3 regions of the Mesocryomonas lacus genome follow, and region 1 is predicted to be linked to each of the others. Evidence: riboswitches for the same ligand, from Rfam matches in the RefSeq annotation. Region 1 holds a riboswitch; each other region holds the start of a gene.
The links. Region 1 has a riboswitch for thiamine pyrophosphate ahead of ACZLZQ_RS08070 (YkoF family thiamine/hydroxymethylpyrimidine-binding protein). Riboswitches for the same ligand answer to the same signal wherever they lie in the genome.
Positions count from the first base shown of each region.

Region 2: another riboswitch for thiamine pyrophosphate. It lies ahead of ACZLZQ_RS14435 (ABC transporter permease); the one in region 1 lies ahead of ACZLZQ_RS08070 (YkoF family thiamine/hydroxymethylpyrimidine-binding protein).
Region 3: another riboswitch for thiamine pyrophosphate. It lies ahead of thiB (thiamine ABC transporter substrate binding subunit); the one in region 1 lies ahead of ACZLZQ_RS08070 (YkoF family thiamine/hydroxymethylpyrimidine-binding protein).

Region 1 is NZ_JBUZWF020000002.1:642,120-647,834, forward strand. Features, by position in the region: gene ACZLZQ_RS08050 (adenylate/guanylate cyclase domain-containing protein) at 1-1,091, opposite strand, end outside; gene ACZLZQ_RS08055 (DUF2147 domain-containing protein) at 1,295-1,633, opposite strand; gene ACZLZQ_RS08060 (sel1 repeat family protein) at 2,039-2,314, shown strand; gene ACZLZQ_RS08065 (pyridoxal phosphate-dependent aminotransferase) at 2,357-3,481, opposite strand; TPP riboswitch at 3,641-3,751, shown strand; gene ACZLZQ_RS08070 (YkoF family thiamine/hydroxymethylpyrimidine-binding protein) at 3,743-4,378, shown strand; gene ACZLZQ_RS08075 (ECF transporter S component) at 4,416-4,994, shown strand; gene ACZLZQ_RS08080 (ABC transporter ATP-binding protein) at 4,987-5,715, shown strand, end outside.
Region 2 is NZ_JBUZWF020000004.1:40,298-46,012, forward strand. Features, by position in the region: gene thiE (thiamine phosphate synthase) at 1-152, opposite strand, end outside; gene ACZLZQ_RS14425 (hydroxyethylthiazole kinase) at 149-859, opposite strand; gene ACZLZQ_RS14430 (ABC transporter substrate-binding protein) at 856-1,803, opposite strand; gene ACZLZQ_RS14435 (ABC transporter permease) at 1,838-2,578, opposite strand; TPP riboswitch at 2,709-2,810, opposite strand; gene ACZLZQ_RS14440 (carboxymuconolactone decarboxylase family protein) at 3,261-4,028, shown strand; gene ACZLZQ_RS14445 ((R)-mandelonitrile lyase) at 4,090-4,554, shown strand; gene ACZLZQ_RS14450 (SDR family oxidoreductase) at 4,783-5,529, shown strand; gene ACZLZQ_RS14455 (alpha/beta hydrolase family protein) at 5,624-5,715, shown strand, end outside.
Region 3 is NZ_JBUZWF020000009.1:161,297-167,011, forward strand. Features, by position in the region: gene ACZLZQ_RS23220 (M48 family metalloprotease) at 1-699, opposite strand, end outside; gene thiQ (thiamine ABC transporter ATP-binding protein) at 904-1,626, opposite strand; gene thiP (thiamine/thiamine pyrophosphate ABC transporter permease) at 1,623-3,254, opposite strand; gene thiB (thiamine ABC transporter substrate binding subunit) at 3,230-4,240, opposite strand; TPP riboswitch at 4,298-4,395, opposite strand; gene ACZLZQ_RS23240 (thiamine diphosphokinase) at 4,612-5,274, shown strand; tRNA gene ACZLZQ_RS23245 (tRNA-Arg) at 5,366-5,442, shown strand.

The DNA.
Region 1 (5,715 bases):
ACCATGCGCCGCTGCATGGCGATCGCCATGGCGACGCAGGCCTTGGCGTCCTCGGCCGCGCCGCGCGTTTCCGGATCGCCGAAGAAGGCGAGGATCGCGTCGCCGATGAACTTGTCCAGCGTTGCCCCATGCTCCAGCGCGATCGCCGACATCTCGGTGAAATACTCGTTCAGCAACCGCGTCAGTTCCTCCGGCTGCAATCGCTCGGAGGTGACGGTGAAGTCCTTGATGTCGGAGAAGAAGATGGTGAGCTTCTTGCGCTCGGTCGAGATCACCACGTCGCGCTCGCCGCTGAAAATGCTCTTGTAGACCTGCGGCGACAGGTATTTCGAGATCTTCAGCGAGATCGAGGCGAGGAAGGAGTTGGTTTCCTCGAGATCGGCATTCATCCGGCGAAACGCGTGCGCCTGTCGCCATTGCTGGGCGGCGAAGACGACGCCGAACAGCGCGGCGCCCGTGAAGTAGGCGAAGAGGTGCTTGAACGAGAAGAGGTTCGCCGCGATCGGCTGTTCGATCGAGACCTCCTGGATGCCGCGGACGTCGCCGACCTTCCAGTCCTGCTTCGGGCTCTCGGGATGGACGTTGTGGCAGGCGACGCAGGCCTCGGCCATGACCACGGGCGCGGCGAGGCGGATGCGCCGGTCGAAGATGGAGCCGGTGACCTCGGTGATCACCGGCCGGCTCTCCTGCGGCTCGGCCCGGAACGCCGCCAGCGCGCCGCGCTCGAAACCGTCGAGGACATGCGGCTCGCGGCTGGCGAAGACGAGATCGGAGACGAAGCGGTAGCCGATGTTCTCGCCGCGCTTGCCGATGACGTCGCCAAGCTCGAGCGACAGCGTCGCGGGGATGGGAATGGCGCCGGGAATGTCGGCGTAGTTGTGGGCCGTGACCGTCTTGCCGTCGAAGGCCAGGATGCGGCCGACGACGTTCTTGCTGTAGTAGCCGCGAATGTCGGTGATGATGGCGTTGAGGCTGGTCGCCTGCGAGCGCAGCGCGACGTCGGAGAGATGGCTGAGGTCGAGCCAGACCGCCACTGGCAGCAGCGCGAGGGCAAGGACGACGACGAGTGCGAACCAGATCGGCCGGGCCAACGGCACCTCTCCCTCTCGACCAGCAAAATCCCGACCAGCAGACTCTCGAGCCGCAAGGCGCGGCCTAATCGGCACGGCGTCACGCCGCCCGCGAGACCCACAGCGGGACGCAGCGCCCTTCCGGCCGAGGCTAGCACGGGACATTGCTGCTGCCAGTGGTTCCGGCGGGAAAGATTGGTGGCTGCGCTGCTGTCTGCCGGGGGTCACAGCCGCGACCAGGTCTGGCTCTTGCAGAAGATCTTCAGCGCGCAGCCGGTGAGCTTCAGCGAGGCGCCGCTGACCTTGGCGCTGCCGGAATAGGTCTTGTCCGCTTGCGGGTCGAGGATCTCGCCTGCGTAGTCCGCCCCCGCGCCGCTCATCTTGCCGATCTGCTTGCCCTTGAACTTGCCGGTAGTGACCGTGATGCAGTAGTCGCCGCCGCAAGGCGCGATCTTCGCGGTCTCGCCGCTGGCGGTCTTCCAATTGCCGACGACCGGCTCCGCGGCCACAGCGCTCCAGCTGATCATCGCGAGCGATGCGGCAGCGATCATGATGCGGTTCATTCTTATCCTCCCCAGCCGGAATGCGGCGCCGTGCCGGCGCTTGCGCGGTTCCCGCAGCCAAGACGTAAACCAGGCCAGTGGCGGTGGCAAAGCGGTGGTTTGGCCGCCGCGCAACAAGCCTTTTCGGTTTGGATCGGAATGGCTGAAGATGAGGGTCTGTTTCGCGGGATGGTTACGCAAGCGTTCACCGTCCGCCTGCCCGTATTCCGCCGCATTTGCTGTCAGCGCTGCCGTATAGGGGCTGCGGAAGAATGGATGGCCAAAGGTTAGTGAAAGATGAGCGTGGTGTTTAGTTCAAATTAGCCACGCCTTTTAAGCGGGTGTTGAAGCGAAGGGTGCATTCTCCAAGGCAGCAGAGAGCGGCCGGGGCAACCGGCGAACCGCACCATCAGGAGACCTTCGGACATGGCACGCTTCGATTTCTCGGATCACTCGACCGGCACCATCGGCGCCACCGTTTTCACCCCGTCGCCGGATGTCCTGTTCCAGATGGGCCTGCTCTGCGCGCTCGGCCGCGACGGCGCGGTCGATCTCGTGGCCGCCCACATGTACTTCAACCTCGCCGCCCGCGACGGTGTCGAGGATGCCGCCTTCCACCGCCAGGAAGTCGCGGACCAGATGTCGAAGGCAGACATCGCCAAGGCGCTGCGCGCCGCCCGCGACTGGATCGCCCGGCACTGATCGCCTGGGGCTGGTCTTACCGGACCCACGACGACAGCCGCATCAGCCGTTGCGGCCGAGCCCGTTCAGGACCCTGTGCAGCGCCTGTTCGAACAGAGCGAGGTCCGGCTCGCGGCCGACGGTGACGCGGATCATCCGGTCGAGCGGCGCGACGCCGGGCATGCGGATGAAGACGCCCTCCGCCAGAATGCCGGCGAGCACCGCTTTCGCGTAGGCCGCATCCCGGCCGCAGTCGATGGCGACGAAATTCGTCGCCGAGGGGAGCGGCGAAAGCCCTGCCGCCGTTGCGATCGAGGCCAGCCGCGCCCGTCCTGCCGCGACTTTTCCGACGACGTCAAAGAGAAACGCCTGGTCGCCGAGCGCTGCGAGCGCGCCGGCCTGGGCGATCCGCGACACGCCGAAATGATTGCGCACCTTGTCGAACTGGCGGATCGAGCCGGCATCGCCGATGGCGTAGCCGACCCGGACGCCCGCCATTCCGTAGGCCTTCGAGAAGGTGCGGAAGCGCAGGAGGTTCGGCCGGAGAAGGTCGATCGGCGGCAGCGCGGACGCCGGCGCGAAATCGCAATAGGCCTCGTCGAGCACCAGGATCGTTTCCTCCGGCGTCTCGGCGATCAGCCGCCCGACCGCTTCGGCCGAATGCCAGGAGCCCGTCGGGTTGTCCGGATTGGCGAAGTAGAGGAGGCGCGGCCGGGTCTCGCGGGCGCGCTCGATCAGTGCGTCGATGTCCTCGGCGATCTCCGGACGGGCGTCGCGGTAAGGCACCATGTCGAGCACCGCGCCATGGCCGGCGACGTGGTAGTTGAAGGTCGGGTACGCCCCGCGCGAGGTCAGCACAGCATCGCCCGGCTCGGTGGCGAGCTGCACCAGGAGGCCCAGCAGGCCGTCAATGCCCTCGCCGACGGTGATGTTCTCCGGCTTCAGCCCGTGATGCGCGGCGAGCGCCGCCTTCAATTCGGCCTGCTCGGGATCGCCATAGGCCCAGCTCTCCGCGGCCGCCGCGCGCATCGCCTCGATGGCGGCGGGGGAGGGGCCGAACACGCTCTCGTTCGCCCCGAGCCGGGCCTTGAAGGCCGTGCCGGCTTGGCGCTCCAGCGCTTCCGGCCCGACGAAGGGAATGCTGGCCGGCAGCGAGCGGGCGAGGGGCGAAAACAGCGTGCGCGTCATGGCGGGGTCCCGGTTGGCCGCCCCTTCTGCCGAATTTTTCGCGGGAGTGCCAGTTGTGGCGGGAGACGCAACGCTGCTGCGGCGCCGCCGGGCCACGTCGGGGTGCCGCGCCCCCTTGCGAAAAGCCCTTGTGCCCGACCTCCGCGGGGCGTAGACACGCCGTCACGACAGGGGTGCTCCGCAATGCCGGGGCTGAGACGAGGGCGCAGGCCTTCAAACCCTCAAGCTGATCTGGGTAATGCCAGCGGAGCGAGGCGAGCGATGTTTTCAGGCGCACAGATTTCCCTTTACCCGATGACCGACGATTTCGTCGCCGTCATCCTCGGTGCGCTCGGCGCGCTCGATCCCTACCGCCCGCGGTTCAGGATCGAGACCGACGACCTCTCGACGCTCCTCGTCGGCCCGCCGGAAGAGCTCTTCCCAGCAATGCGCGACCTCTTCGTTTCCGCCGCCCGCGGCGGGATGCACACGGTGCTGTCGGCCACGGTCTCGCGCGGCTGTCCCGGCGAGCCGGACGATGCGATCTGCTCGCCGCCCGAGGGAGGCTTCGCCCCGCTCGGTCCGCTGGACCAGCGCGTCGCCGCAAGCCTTGCCAAGGTCGCGGCCGCAGCCCCCACCGGCCAGACAATATCGGCGCAGTTCTCCTACTATCCGCTCGGCCGCGGCGAGCACATGGACGAGATCTACGCCTGCATCGACTTCCTCAAGCAGTCCGGCGTCTTCGACCGCTCGAAGAATTTCTGCACGAAACTGTCCGGCGATGCCGGGATGGTCTTCGCCACCCTGTCGGAAGCCTTTTTGCGCTTTGCGCCCGAGGGGGCCCACGTCGCCCTCGACGTGACCCTGTCGGCGAACAGCCCTTCGGCTGTTCGCCCGGTGTCCACCAGCCTTTCCTGACGTCCCCAGACTGACCCCTCACATCCGGAGAACTGCCATGCGAACAGGCTGGACCCTGCGCGAAACGCTCGTCGTCGCCGTCCTCGGCGCGGTTTTTGCCGTGCTCTATCTCGGCTGGGTGCAGATCTGGCTGATCGCCCAGGCCGCCCTCGGCGCCGTCTCGATGGACGTCTTCATGGGCTTCTGGTTCATCGCCTCGGTGGTCGCCGCGGCGATCATCCGCAAGCCCGGCGTCGCCTTCGCCGCCGAGGTGATGGCCGCGGCGGTCGAGATCCTTCTCGGCAGCCCCGGCGGCCTCCTTCTGATCCTCTCGGGCATGATCCAGGGCGCGGGGGCGGAAGCGGTGTTCGCCGCGACCCGCTGGCGCAACTACTCGCTGCCGGTGCTGATGGCGGCCGGCGTCGGCGCGGCGATCGCGAGCTTTATCTACACCTGGATCCGCTTCGACTACGGCGCGCTGGCGCCGGGCCTGCTGGTGGCCATGTTCGCGCTGCGCTGCCTGTCGGGCGCGCTGCTCGGCGGCTGGCTCGGCCACGCCATCGTCGCCGCGCTCTACCGGACCGGCGTGCTGCACGGGCTGAAGATCGACACCGACCGGCGGACGGCGCTTGCCTGACGCACGCCTCAGCAACGGCGGCACACCTTCCAGCGGCGGGGTGGCCGCGGCGGAATGGCGGCGGACGGCGATCACCTTCGCCGGCACGCCGACCATCGGCCCGGTCGATTTGCGGCTCCTGCCGGGCGAGCGGGTACTGCTGCTCGGCGCCTCCGGTTCCGGCAAGTCTTCGCTGCTGCTGGCGCTGACCGGGCTGGTGCCGGCGAACGTTCCCGCTGATGTCTCGGGCACGACGCGCCTGTTCGGCCGGCCCGGCGACAGCCGCTCGCCGGCCGAGTGGTCCGATACCGTCGGGCATTATTTCCAGGACGCCGACCAGGTGCTTTGCGGCATGCGTGTGCGCGACGAGATCGCCTTCGCCTGCGAGAACCTCGGCATGGCGCCGGCCGCGATCGAGGCGCGGGTGTCTGATGTGATGCAGCGGCTCGGTCTGCCCGCGGATTGGCGCGAGCGTCGCTCGCTCTCGATGTCCGGCGGCGAACGGCAGCTGGTGGCGCTCGCGGCCATCCTTGCCCAGAACGCTCCGATCCTCCTCGCCGATGAACCGACCGCGCACCTCTCGCCCGAGGCCGCGGCGCGGCTGCACGCGGTGCTCCACGACAGGACGGGCAACCGCGCCTGCCTCGTGGTCGACCACCGGCTGGACGGGCTGATCGACGCCATCGACCGCGTCGTCGTGCTCGGCCGATCCGGGCAGGTGATCGCCGAGGGGCCGCCGCGC
Region 2 (5,715 bases), on a different contig from region 1:
GCGCGCTCGATCATGTCCCGGGTCGCGGACGTCTTGTCGCGATACTGGACCAGCGTCGCACCGTGTTCCGCCGAAAGGCGCGCCAGAGCGGGAAGACGATCCAGACCGCAAGACCCAGCATCTACAATGGCGTGAAGAGAAATGTCGATCATCCGGTGATCCTTGCAAGGGTGAGGATATCCTCGCTCGATAGGTCTGAGAGAACATCCAGGAGGGTCGCGGCGAAGGTGCCGGGTCCGGCCGCCCGGGCCGCTCCCTTTTCCGCCGCGATGCCAAGAACGACAGCGGTCGCGACGGCGGCCTGCAATGGGTCGTCCTCGACCGTCAGAAAGGCTGCAGCGATGGCGCCCGACAGGCAGCCGGTGCCGGTGACAAGCGCCAACCAGGGGTGCCCGTTTGCAACGAATATCGTCCTTGAGCCGACGGTGATCTGGTCCGTAGCGCTTGTTTCCAACCGTGCGCCGGTTGGTGAGAGGACCCGCATCTCCTCGGCATTGGCCCGAACCAGCGTCGGGCTGCGGCGGATGAGTTCTGCCGCCAGCACCCTGCGTCGTTCCGCGATGTCACATTTTACCGGGTCGAGGACCCACGGGCGGCCGCTTCCGGCAAAAAGGGTCACGGCGATCTCGATCGCATCCCGGCGCGATCGGTCGAGGGTGCCTAGATTGACGAGCAGCGCATCTGCCGCCCCGGCTACTTCAGCTATCTCGTCGGGGTCCACCGTCATCGAAGGCACGGCACCGAGGGCGGACAAGCCGTCGGCGGTGCGCATCTGAACGACGGTGTTGGTCAAGGCATGCACCCGGGGACGACGCTTCCGAAGTCGCGCCAGAAGCTCGGCAACCGAAGCGGGCGTCATCGAGCGAGCTCCACTGCGATCTCAGCCACGGTCGGAACGCTTTCGATCGCCTTCATCTCCTTCATGAAGACACCGAAGCGGGCCGTGCGTTCGCTATCCAGCCTTGCGGGGTGGCGGGCGAAGCGGGGCAGAGTGTCGAGGAAAGCCTGCCGGTTCAATCGGTCGTCCAGGTCCGGATGGGCTTCGAGGAACAGCCGCCATCCCTCATCCGGCTTGTCTACCAGCCGGCGGGTCGCTTCCTCGACCGCGGAGAGGAAGAGCGGCAGGCGCGGGTCGGCCGCCAAGTCGCGGCGGGTCACGTAGATCAGTTCGTCGTAGGCCGGCACGCCGTGCTCTTCCGGCAGAAAAGCGCGGCCTTCATGCCCTTCGATCTGCATCTGTGTAAGCTCGAAGTTCCTGAAGCCACCGACGGTGGCATCGACGCGCCCGGAGATCAGAGACGGCGTCAGCGCAAAATTGACGTTGACGAGTTCGACGTCTGCCAACGTCAGCCCGGCGGAAGCTAGCATCGCGCCGAGCATGGCATCCTCGAAGCCGGAGACCGAGAAGCCGATACGCTTGCCCTTGAGGTCCGCCAGCGTCTTCACGGGTCCGTTGGCAAGGACGATCAGCGTGTTGAGCGGCGTCGCCACGAGCGTTCCGAACCGCACCAGGGGAAGGCCCGCGGCGACGTCGAGAATGAGGTTCGGCTGGTAGTGTACCGCGATGTCAGCCTGGCTTGCGGCGACAAGCCGCGGCGGGGCTGATGGATCGGCGGGCGGGACGAGATCCACCGTTAGTCCTCTGTCCGTAAACAGTCCGAGCTTCTGCGCGAGCACCAGCGGCGCGTGGTCCGGATTGACGAACCACTCCAGCAAGACCGTGAGACGGGCGGCGGCGGCGGCGGGCTGGACACGCAACAAGGTCGGCAGGAGCAGCGGCACTCCCAGCAGGGTTCTTCTCAGCATGGGCAAGGGCCTTTCGACAGGGAGTTTATATTCATCGTTCGACCGCCCAGGGCGTTAGCCGAGCCGCAATGGCGTCGACCAGAAGACGCAGGACGAGCGTCATCGCGGCAAGCAGCGCCAGGGCGGCGAACATGATCTCGGTCTGCATCCGTGCATTGGCCTGGATCATCACGAAGCCGAGCCCGCCTGAGGCACCAACCCATTCGCCAATGACGGCACCCAGCGGCGCCAGCGGCGCGGCGACCCGCAGACCTGTCACTAAGGCGGGAACGGCAAGCGGGATCCGCACCCACCTGAAGGTCTGGAAACGGCTGGCGCCGGCGAGTTCTGCCACTTCGACCAGCGCGGCGTCGGTCCGCCGCAGCCCGTCGGCAAATGCGGACGCAATCGGGAAGAACAGGATCAGCGCCGCCATCACGATCTTCGAGGTCATCCCGAAGCCGAACCAGATCACCAACAACGGCGCGAGAGCGAAGACCGGGATGGCCTGGAGGACGAGAAGCACGGGCCAAGCGGGAGCGCCGAACCGCGGGAAACCTACTACAGCGGCTCCGGAGAGAATGCCCGCCATCGTGCCTAAGGCGAGACCCAGGATCGCCTCAACTACCGTCGTCGCGGCGTTCTCGACCAAGAACGAAAAGCGCCAGACCAGCGCCTGCGCGACCGCCAGGGGTGTTGGCAATATGTATCGGGGCAGGTCGAACGAGACGGTGGCAAGTTGCCAGACCGCGAGGACGGCAAGGCAGCCGCGGAGGCTTGTCCAGCCCAGCATGATCAACCGGGAGGCTTTTCCGGGGTTGAAGGAAAGAAGCTGGTCGGATGCCACCGTCATGCGCGATCTCAAGGGGTCGGAGCCCGGGCGATCGGATACAATGATGCGCAATGAGACGGATCGGGGGACCCACGGTCCCGTTTCTCGTTCCTACGCCGGCATGACCCGGATCAGGTTCAAGGGTTCGGTTTGCACCATCTCAGTGCCTGGCGGCACACCCCTCGAGATACCGGGAGAGAATGACTGGGCGAGCACGCTGCGTCAACAGATAGCTTCAGCCAGATTGCCTCAGGAGCTCTGATTGTCTTAGCCGGGTGGAAAGCCGAAAGGCAGGTTCCGAGCTTATCAGTTCAGAAGCGGACCAACACGGTTGGCTACGAGGATGCCAAGATTCACCTCAAGGTAGGTGAAGATGCGTTCTCCAGCACGGGTCAGGCTCAAAGCCACTTAGATCACCCGGCCAATTCATAAACCAGGCTTATAGCCGTATGACGAATGTCTGGCCTAATCCTCGGTCGGTGCACCTCCCACTTTTCCATTAGCCCTCACGGTCACCGTGACGGCATGGCCAATAGCCGCTCCTTGAGAGTTCGGTTGGCCGGACAACGTCGCACCCGGCAAAGTCGGAGAACCGATCGCTCTGAAAAGGAACGAGCCTGTGAAACTGCTTTCCGCCACCCTCATGTGCATTGCGCTCAGCGCCCCCGCCATCGCGCAAGGAGCAGCCGACATGCCCGTTCCCCTGCAAGGGGCCTCGGCTCTGTCTCCAGCCGACATCCAGTCCGTCTCGCCCGCGCTTGCCAGATTTGGTCAGGAAGACATCGTCGAAGCCCTTTGGCAGCGCCCGCAGCTTTCGCGCCGCGACCGAGCCCTCGTCACCGTGGCGATCCTCGTAGCCCGCAACCAGACAATGGACCTCGACCACTACCTGAACGTCGCCCTCGACGGTGGCGTTACACCACGCGAACTGTCCGAGACTGTCACGCATCTGGCCTTCTACGCCGGCTGGTCGAACGCCACGGCTGCCGTCGCCGTCGCCAAGGACGTCTTCGCCTCGCGCGGGATCGGTGCCGACCAGTTGCCGGCGGCGTCCCCCGAACTCCTCCCGGTGAACGAGCAGGCGGAGGCAAGCCGACAGGCGAGTGTTGAGAGCCTGCTCGGCGCCGCAACGCCTGGCCTTGACCAGTTCACCACCGATCCGCTCTTCCGGGACGTCTGGCTGCGACCGGACCTGTCTCCGCGTGACCGGAGCCTCGTCACCATCACCGCGCTGATGGCGAACGGACAGATCGCCCAGCTTTCAGGCCATCTGAACCGGGCCTTGGACAACGGCTTGAAGAAGGAAGAGGCAGGCGAGGTTGTCTCGCAGATTGCTTTCTACGCGGGCTGGCCGAACGCCTTCTCCGCGGGGCCGGTCGTCGTGGAGGTCTTCAAGAGCCGACCCGACTGACGGGCCTTACGCCTGCCCGAACCTCGAAGACTGTTTTTGATACCAACACGAAGGACCCACCATGAAGAAGACCCTGATGGCCGCCACGTTCGCTCTCGCGGGCGCCGCCTCTGCCGACGCACAGGAAATCCAAGTGTTCCCGAGCGGCTCGTCGCCCTCGGTGACCGCCGATCCCAAGAACTTCTCCGGCCAGGTGGTCATCGACCTCCCCGTGCCGTCCTCGGTCAAGGCGCCCGCTTCGTTCGGGCTGGTGAACTTCGCCCCCGGTGCGCGCACCGCGTGGCACACCCATCCGGTCGGGCAGACGTTGATCGTCACTGCGGGCAAGGGATGGGTGCAACGGGAGGGTCAGCCTCGCCAGGATCTTAAGCCAGGCGACGTCGTGTGGATCCCGGCCGGGATCAAGCACTGGCATGGCGGAACGGACACGAACGCCTTGAGCCACATCGCGGTTACCTATGTCCAAGACGGCAAGGCAGTCGACTGGATGGAGCTCGTGACCGACGAAGAGTACGCGAACCGGTGAGGCAAGGTGACGGGCGCGTCGGTTCGTTCCGGACACGCCCGTGTCCCAAGGCCCAGAGTGACCGCCTCATAATCACGGACGGTGCCCAGCACAGTTTCAGAAGGCCCGGCCGTTGCCCTGGCGCGGAGGCACTGGATCGCGATGTCATCGCCCAAGCCGTAGCGGGTTGGCAAGCACCTGTCTCTGATGGGTTGCCGCCGGTCCACGCCGACCAAAAAGGAGAACAACATGACTGACAACATCGCGGGGAAGGTGATCGTCATCACCGGGGCTTCGAGCGGAATGGGGGAGGCAGCCGCCCGCCATCTGGCCGCCAAGGGGGCAGTCGTCGTCGCGGCGGCGCGGCGTGCCGATCACATCGAGCGCATCGTCGCCGAGATCGTCGCGAAGGGTGGCAACGCCATCGCGGTCCCCGCCGACGTGACCAGGATGGACGACATGGGCAAGTTAGCTGAAGCCACCATCGCGGCGTATGGCCGGATCGACGTCCTCGTCAACAATGCCGGCGTGATGCCCCTCTCGCCCCTTGAGCGATTGAAGGTCGATGAGTGGAACCAGATGATCGACGTCAACCTAAAGGGCGTACTCCACGGGATCGCCGCTGTCCTCCCTCACATGAAGGAACGCAGGTCCGGCCACATCGTCACCACAGCCTCGGTGGCAGCGCATAAGGTTTTTCCGGCGTCCGCGGTCTACTCCGCGACAAAGTACGCCGTGCGCGCGCTCTCGGAAGGGCTTCGGCAAGAGGTCAAACCGTACAACATACGCACCACGCTCCTCTCGCCGGGCGCGGTCGCGACCGAACTCCTGGACCACATCAGCGAAGGGGACATTCAGTCAGCCAACCGCGACTACGTGAACCGCGTCGCCATCCCCGCCGAGAGCTACGCCCGGATGCTCGCCTTCGTCGTAAGCCAGCCGGAGGACGTCGATGTGAACGAGATCGTCTTCCGGCCCACCGCCCAAGACCTCTGACCGCAAGGCGGCCGCAAACCTCCCCGGGAAGCACGTCGAGGGCGTGCCTTTGAAAGGTGATACGATGTCGACAACAACAAGAACTCTCGGCGCCTTGAGCAGGGCAACCGCGTTCGGCGTCATCCTGCTGGTCGGAGCGGCAGCACCGGAAGTGGCGCAGGCGCAGGCGCTATCCGACATCAAGCC
Region 3 (5,715 bases), on a different contig from region 1:
GGTCTGCTTGATGCCGATGGCGTCGGCCTCGAGCTCCTGGTTGCGCGAGAAGCTGGCAAGGTTGAGCCGCCCCCGTGCCAGCGCCGCTCGCCCGGCTGAATCGCTCTCCAGCACTTCCGAGACAACGCGCCCGGCCAACTCGGCCGCAGCTTCTCGGCGCTGGCGCTCGATGCCATGGTTCAGCGTGACGTGGCCCATCTCGTGCGCCAGCACCGCGGCGACCTCCGCCGAGTCGTTGGCAAGCGCGAGCAAGCCACGCGTGACGTAGAGGTAGCCGCCCGGCAGCGCGAAGGCGTTGACGTTCGGCGAATTGAGGACCGTGATGCGGTAGGCGCGGTTCGGATCGTCCGTGACCGCGCTGAGGCGCCCGACGATGGTCGCCAGCGTCTGCTCGAGCTCGGGATCGGAATAGGCTCCGCCATAGGCCGCGAGGATTTTCGGATGCTGCGACCGACCGATCGAGGCCTGCGGGTCGCCCTTCTGCAGGTTCTCGAACGTCACCGGCTCACGCGCCGGGCTTGGCAGATAGCCGGTCTGGGCCGGCGTCGCGCCACTGGCGACATCCTCGAGGCTCTTGTTGATGCTCTGGCAGGCGCCGAGCAGCAGCACGGCACCGAGGAGGCCAGCCACACGAAAGCCTTGCCGAACCGCGAGCGGTCGGTTTGAGGCCCGTCCTGAGCTGAACACCTGCGCCGTCATTTCCTGCCTGATCCCCGATCTGTCCACATCCGCCGGCACCGGTCCGCGCCGAAACGGGACGGGTTGCGCCCATGCTCTACGCGTACGGCAACGCAGTGCGAAAGAGCAAGCCGAGCACACGAAACGCATTTTTCGCCCGCACGGTGTTTCGAGAGCAAAACACATGGTGCCCTAACCAGTGAATCCGCCTGAAATGCGGTCCCGTCAGACCGGCCGACGGCCGAGATAGTCTGAAAGCCCGGGATGTCCCTTGGCCGCGAGAATCTCTCCGGTCGCGCCGATCGCGGCGATGCGGCCATCCTCGAGAAAGGCCATCCGGTCGGCGTAGCCCCGCGCATCCTCCGGCTGATGGGTCACCATGACGACGCTGATCGGCAGCAAGCTGCGACGGCGCAGATCCTGCAGCAGTTCCAGCATTTCGCGGCGCAGCGCCGGGCCGAGCGCCGCGAAGGGCTCGTCGAGCAGCAGCAACGGGCGCCCCCGCAGGAAGGCCCGCGCCAGAGCGACCCGCTGTCGCTCGCCGCCCGACAGCTCCGCAGGGCGACGGTGCCCAAGGTCGGCAAGGCCCACCGCGCCGAGCGCCTCCCCAACCGCCCGCCGCTCCTCCACGGTGAGCCGGAGGGAGGGCGACAGGCCGAGCGCGACGTTCCGGAACACGTCGAGATGGGAAAAGAGGTTGTTCTCCTGGAAGACGAAGCTCAGCGCCCGATCGCCTGGCGCGTCGGCGGTGACGTCCCGTCCGGCGATCTCCACCCGGCCGGCATCGGGTGCCAGAAAGCCCGCGGCAATATCCAGCAGCGTCGACTTGCCGGCGCCGCTCGGGCCGATGATCGCCAGCCACTCGCCGGTCTCGACGGCAAGGTCGAACGCCATGCGCCGGTCTTCGTATCGATGGGTGACGCCGTCGAGGCGGAGCGCATGGGTCATGTCGTCTTCCGGAAGCCGCGCTCGGCGATCGCCATCAAGGCGAGGCTGAGCGCGCCGAGAATCAGCGCGATGCCGGCCGCATCGGTGCTGCGGTAGCTGCCCATGCGCTGATGCAGGAGCAACGGCAAGGTGACGAAATCCTGGTTGCCGAAGAGGGCGGCAACGCCGAGATCGCCAAGCGACAGCGCCAGCGCAAAGGCGAAGCCGAGACCGAGGGCGCCCTGCACCGCCGGCCACTCGACGTACCGCCACCGCGACCAGCCGGTCATTGTGAGACTGGCCGCCAGGCGATCGTGGCGCGCCGCCGACGACGCGAGCGCCGGCCCGGCAATCCGCATGACGAAGGGCATGGCCATTACCGCATTGGTCAGTACCACCATCACCGGCGCCAGGGCGAAGACGTCAGTCGCCTGCCGCAGCACCAGGAACCAGCCGGCGCCGAGCACGATCGGCGGGATCACCAGCACCAGGCTGCCGGACAGGTCGAACACCCCCCGCAGCGATCGCAGCCGCCCCCTCTGATGAGCGAAGCTCGATGCGCCGAACAGCAGCGCCAGCGACAGGATGAGGCTCAGCGTCGCCGCGGCAAATCCAACCGCAAGGCTCGTCGCCAGCGCGCGCTGCAGCAGCGGCTCGCCGATAAGGCGGAAGAGATCGGCGCCAAGTCCCTTGACCAGCACCGCGACGAAAGGCGCGGCGATGAAACCAAGACCGAGGAGAATGACGAGGAGGCCGCCAGCGCGCTGCAGGGCCGTCTGCCGGTCGAAGCGGACCGCCTTGCGCCCGACCGTCACGCCGGCGTCGAGATTCCCGCCGAGGCGCAGCACCGCAGCGAGCACGAGGCCGGTCAGCGTGATCTGCACGAGGGCCAGGAGCACCGCCCGGCCGGGGTCGAAATCATAGCGCAGCGACTGGAAGATCGCGACCTCGAGCGTCGTGCCGCCCGGCCCACCTCCCAGCACCAGCACCAGGGTAAAGCTCGTGATGCAGAGCATGAAGACGAGGCTCGCCGCCCCCGGCAGCGCTGCGCGCACCGCCGGCCATTCGACCAGCCGGAACACCGCCATCGGTCGGAGCGACAACTGCCCCGCGAGCTTCCAGCTCTCGGCCGGCACGCTGTCGAGCGCGGCGAAGATCAGCCGCGCCGCCAGCGGCAGGTTGAAGAAGACATGGGCGAGGAGGATGCCGGAGAGGCCGTAGACGTCGAGGCGTGGCTGTCCCAGCGCGGCGAGCCCTTCCGACACCACCCCGCCCCGGCCCCAGACCGCGATGATGCCGAGCGCGCCGACCAGCACCGGCAGCGCCTGCGGCAGCAGGAACAGCCGCAGCACCAGCGCCCGCCCGGGAAAACGGAAGCGGTGAAGGGCGATCGCCAGCGGCACCGCCCCTGCGACCGATAGGGCCGCCGAGAGCAGCGCCTGCTGCAAGGTGAAGAGGACGACGCCTTGCAGGTAGCCGTCGCGCGCCAACGTTGGCACGTCCGGAAAGGCGCCGGCAAAGCCGAGCAGGGCGGCGAACGGGCCGGCGACGAAAAGCGCGAGGAAGCCGAGGCCGGCGATGCCTGAGGCAAGCTTCCCGCGCCGGTCGGCGGTAAGGCCCGGGCTCAGCGGCCGATCGCCTTCAGCCACTCGTCGGTCCAGGCCTTGCGGTTGGCCGCGACGTCCTCCGCCGGCACCGCGAGCGGCCTTGCGGGCTGCACCAGTTTTGCAAATTCCGGCGGCAGCGGGGTGGACGGCGCGATCACCGGCAGCGACCAGTTGGTGGTCGGGATCACGTCCTGGAAGGCGGGGGTGAGGATGAAGTCGAGGAAGGCTTTCGCTAGTTCCGGCTGCTTCGAGCCCTTCAGCCGGCCGGCGAGTTCCACCTGCAGATAGTGGCCTTCGGCGAAGCTGGCCGCCTGGTAGCGCTCCACCTTCTCCTCGATCATGTGGTAGGCCGGCGACGTCGTATAGCTCAGCACGATCGGCGCCTCGCCTTGCGTGAACAGGCCATAGGCCTCGCTCCAGCCGGGGGTGACCGTCAGGATCCGCTTCGACAGCGTCTGCCATTTCGCCGCGGCCCCCTCGCCGTAGACCGCCTTCATCCAGAGCAGCAGGCCGAGGCCTGGCGTCGAGGTGCGGGCATCCTCGATGACGATCTTCTCGTCGGGGTCGCCATTGATGAGGTCGTCAAAGCTCTTCGGCGGGTTCTTCACCGTCTCGGTGTCGTAGATGAAGGCGAGGTAGCTGTAGTCGAACGGCACGAAGACCTTGTCGTCGAAGCCGCCCGGCACCGTCAGAGCGGCGAGATCGACGCCGCTGTCGGCGAAGAGGCCGGTCGCCTTCATCTCCGGCACCATTTCGGCGGTCATGCCGAGGGCGACGTCGGCCTTGGTGCCGGCGCCTTCGAGCTTCAGACGGTTGAGGATCTCAACGCCGTCGCCGAGCCCGACCCATTGCAGGTCGCAGCCGCAGGTCTTCTCGAACGCCGCCTCGATTTTCGGACCCGGGCCCCATTCCGGCAGGAAGCTCTCATAGGTGTAGACGGTCAGCACCGGCTTTTCGTCCGCCGCGAGGGCCGGCAGAGCGGAGGCGGCGACAAGCGCCAGCGTGGAGGCGAGAGAGGCAAGACGCACGGCGTTTCCTTCGACAAGGCGGCCGTCTCGCGGATCGACTGGGTGCGCTTCCGCGCGCTGCGCGGACGCCCTCATCCCTCCGCCGGTACGAGCCGGATCAGGTTCGGCGGGTTGGCAAAAAGCCTCTCAGCCCGAAGGCACCCCGTGTGAGCCGGGCCAGCATAGCCGGCTCTGCGGGCAAGGCAAGACAGGGGCACGGCTGCTGCAGGCCTTCCGGCGCCAAAAAGAGGTCGCTGCATCCGCAGCCCCTAACCCTTCCCCATCTTCAGACCCGCGCTGCGGCACCTAACGCCGCGGCGATCCGCCGTCAGTGAGGGAGGCCGTGCGGATCGATGGTTGCCCCTCCCCTCGCCGGCCGCTACAGCCGCGGCATGAGCCGCTTCACCATCCTTCTCGCAGGCCCGATCCGGCCGACCGGAGACCTCTGCCGCGCCGTTGCGGCGACGCGCATCATCGCCGCCGACCGCGGCATGATGCATGCCGCACCGCTCGGCGTCGTGCCGGAGCTCTGGGTCGGCGACTTCGATTCGGTCGATCCGGCGCTCGATGCCCGTCATGCCGAGACCCCGCGCGAGACCTTTCCGCGCGACAAGGACAGGACCGATGGCGAGCTGGCGATCGACACCGCCATCGCGCGCGGCGCCACCGACCTCCTGCTGGTCGGCGCCTGCGGCGGCCCGCGCACCGACCACGCCTTCATGCACCTGGTGCTGGCACTGCGCTATGCCGCCCGCGGGCTTGGCGTGACGCTCGCCGACGGCAACGAGACCGCCGTGCCACTCGCCCCCGGCGCGCAAAAATTCGACCTCGCGCCCGGCACCACCTTCTCCATCCTCAAATTCTCCGACCTCGCCGGCCTGACCATCGAGGGCGCCCGCTGGCCGCTGGAGAACGTCGCCGTGCCGTTCCACTCGATCCTCACCCAGTCCAACGAGGCCGCCGGCCCGGTGACGGTCACACTCGCGAGCGGAACCGCGGTCATGCTGATACAAGCCCCCGGGGGCGATGCCCGCCCCGCCACCGAGCGCCCCTAACCGGCCCACGCCGCCAGCGGCACGACCCGACGACCGATGCCCCGCAAGGGGCTTGGCCCCGACGCCCTTTTTCGACTAGGGTGGAGAGAATGGTCCCGTAGCTCAGCAGGATAGAGCATCAGATTCCTAATCTGAGGGTCACTGGTTCAAATCCAGTCGGGATCACCAATAATTTCAACGGCTTATGCCTTGGAAGAGGCCCTATCGTGTCGCAGTCATGTTGCATCCAGCTCCCTTGATTTCCAAGGGGTTCCGCTGGAAGCCGGCGAATCCGTGCGACATGATCTGCGACATAGCAGTGGTGTGGTACGAATTGTATCGGTGAGGACGGCAGTGAATGACGCCTGACGTTGAAGGCCGCATTTTTGCTCAACTCGATCAAGTGAACGCTGCACGTAAGCGGTTCGATGGCCCTGCGCAGTGGCGCGTTAGCGCCCGACC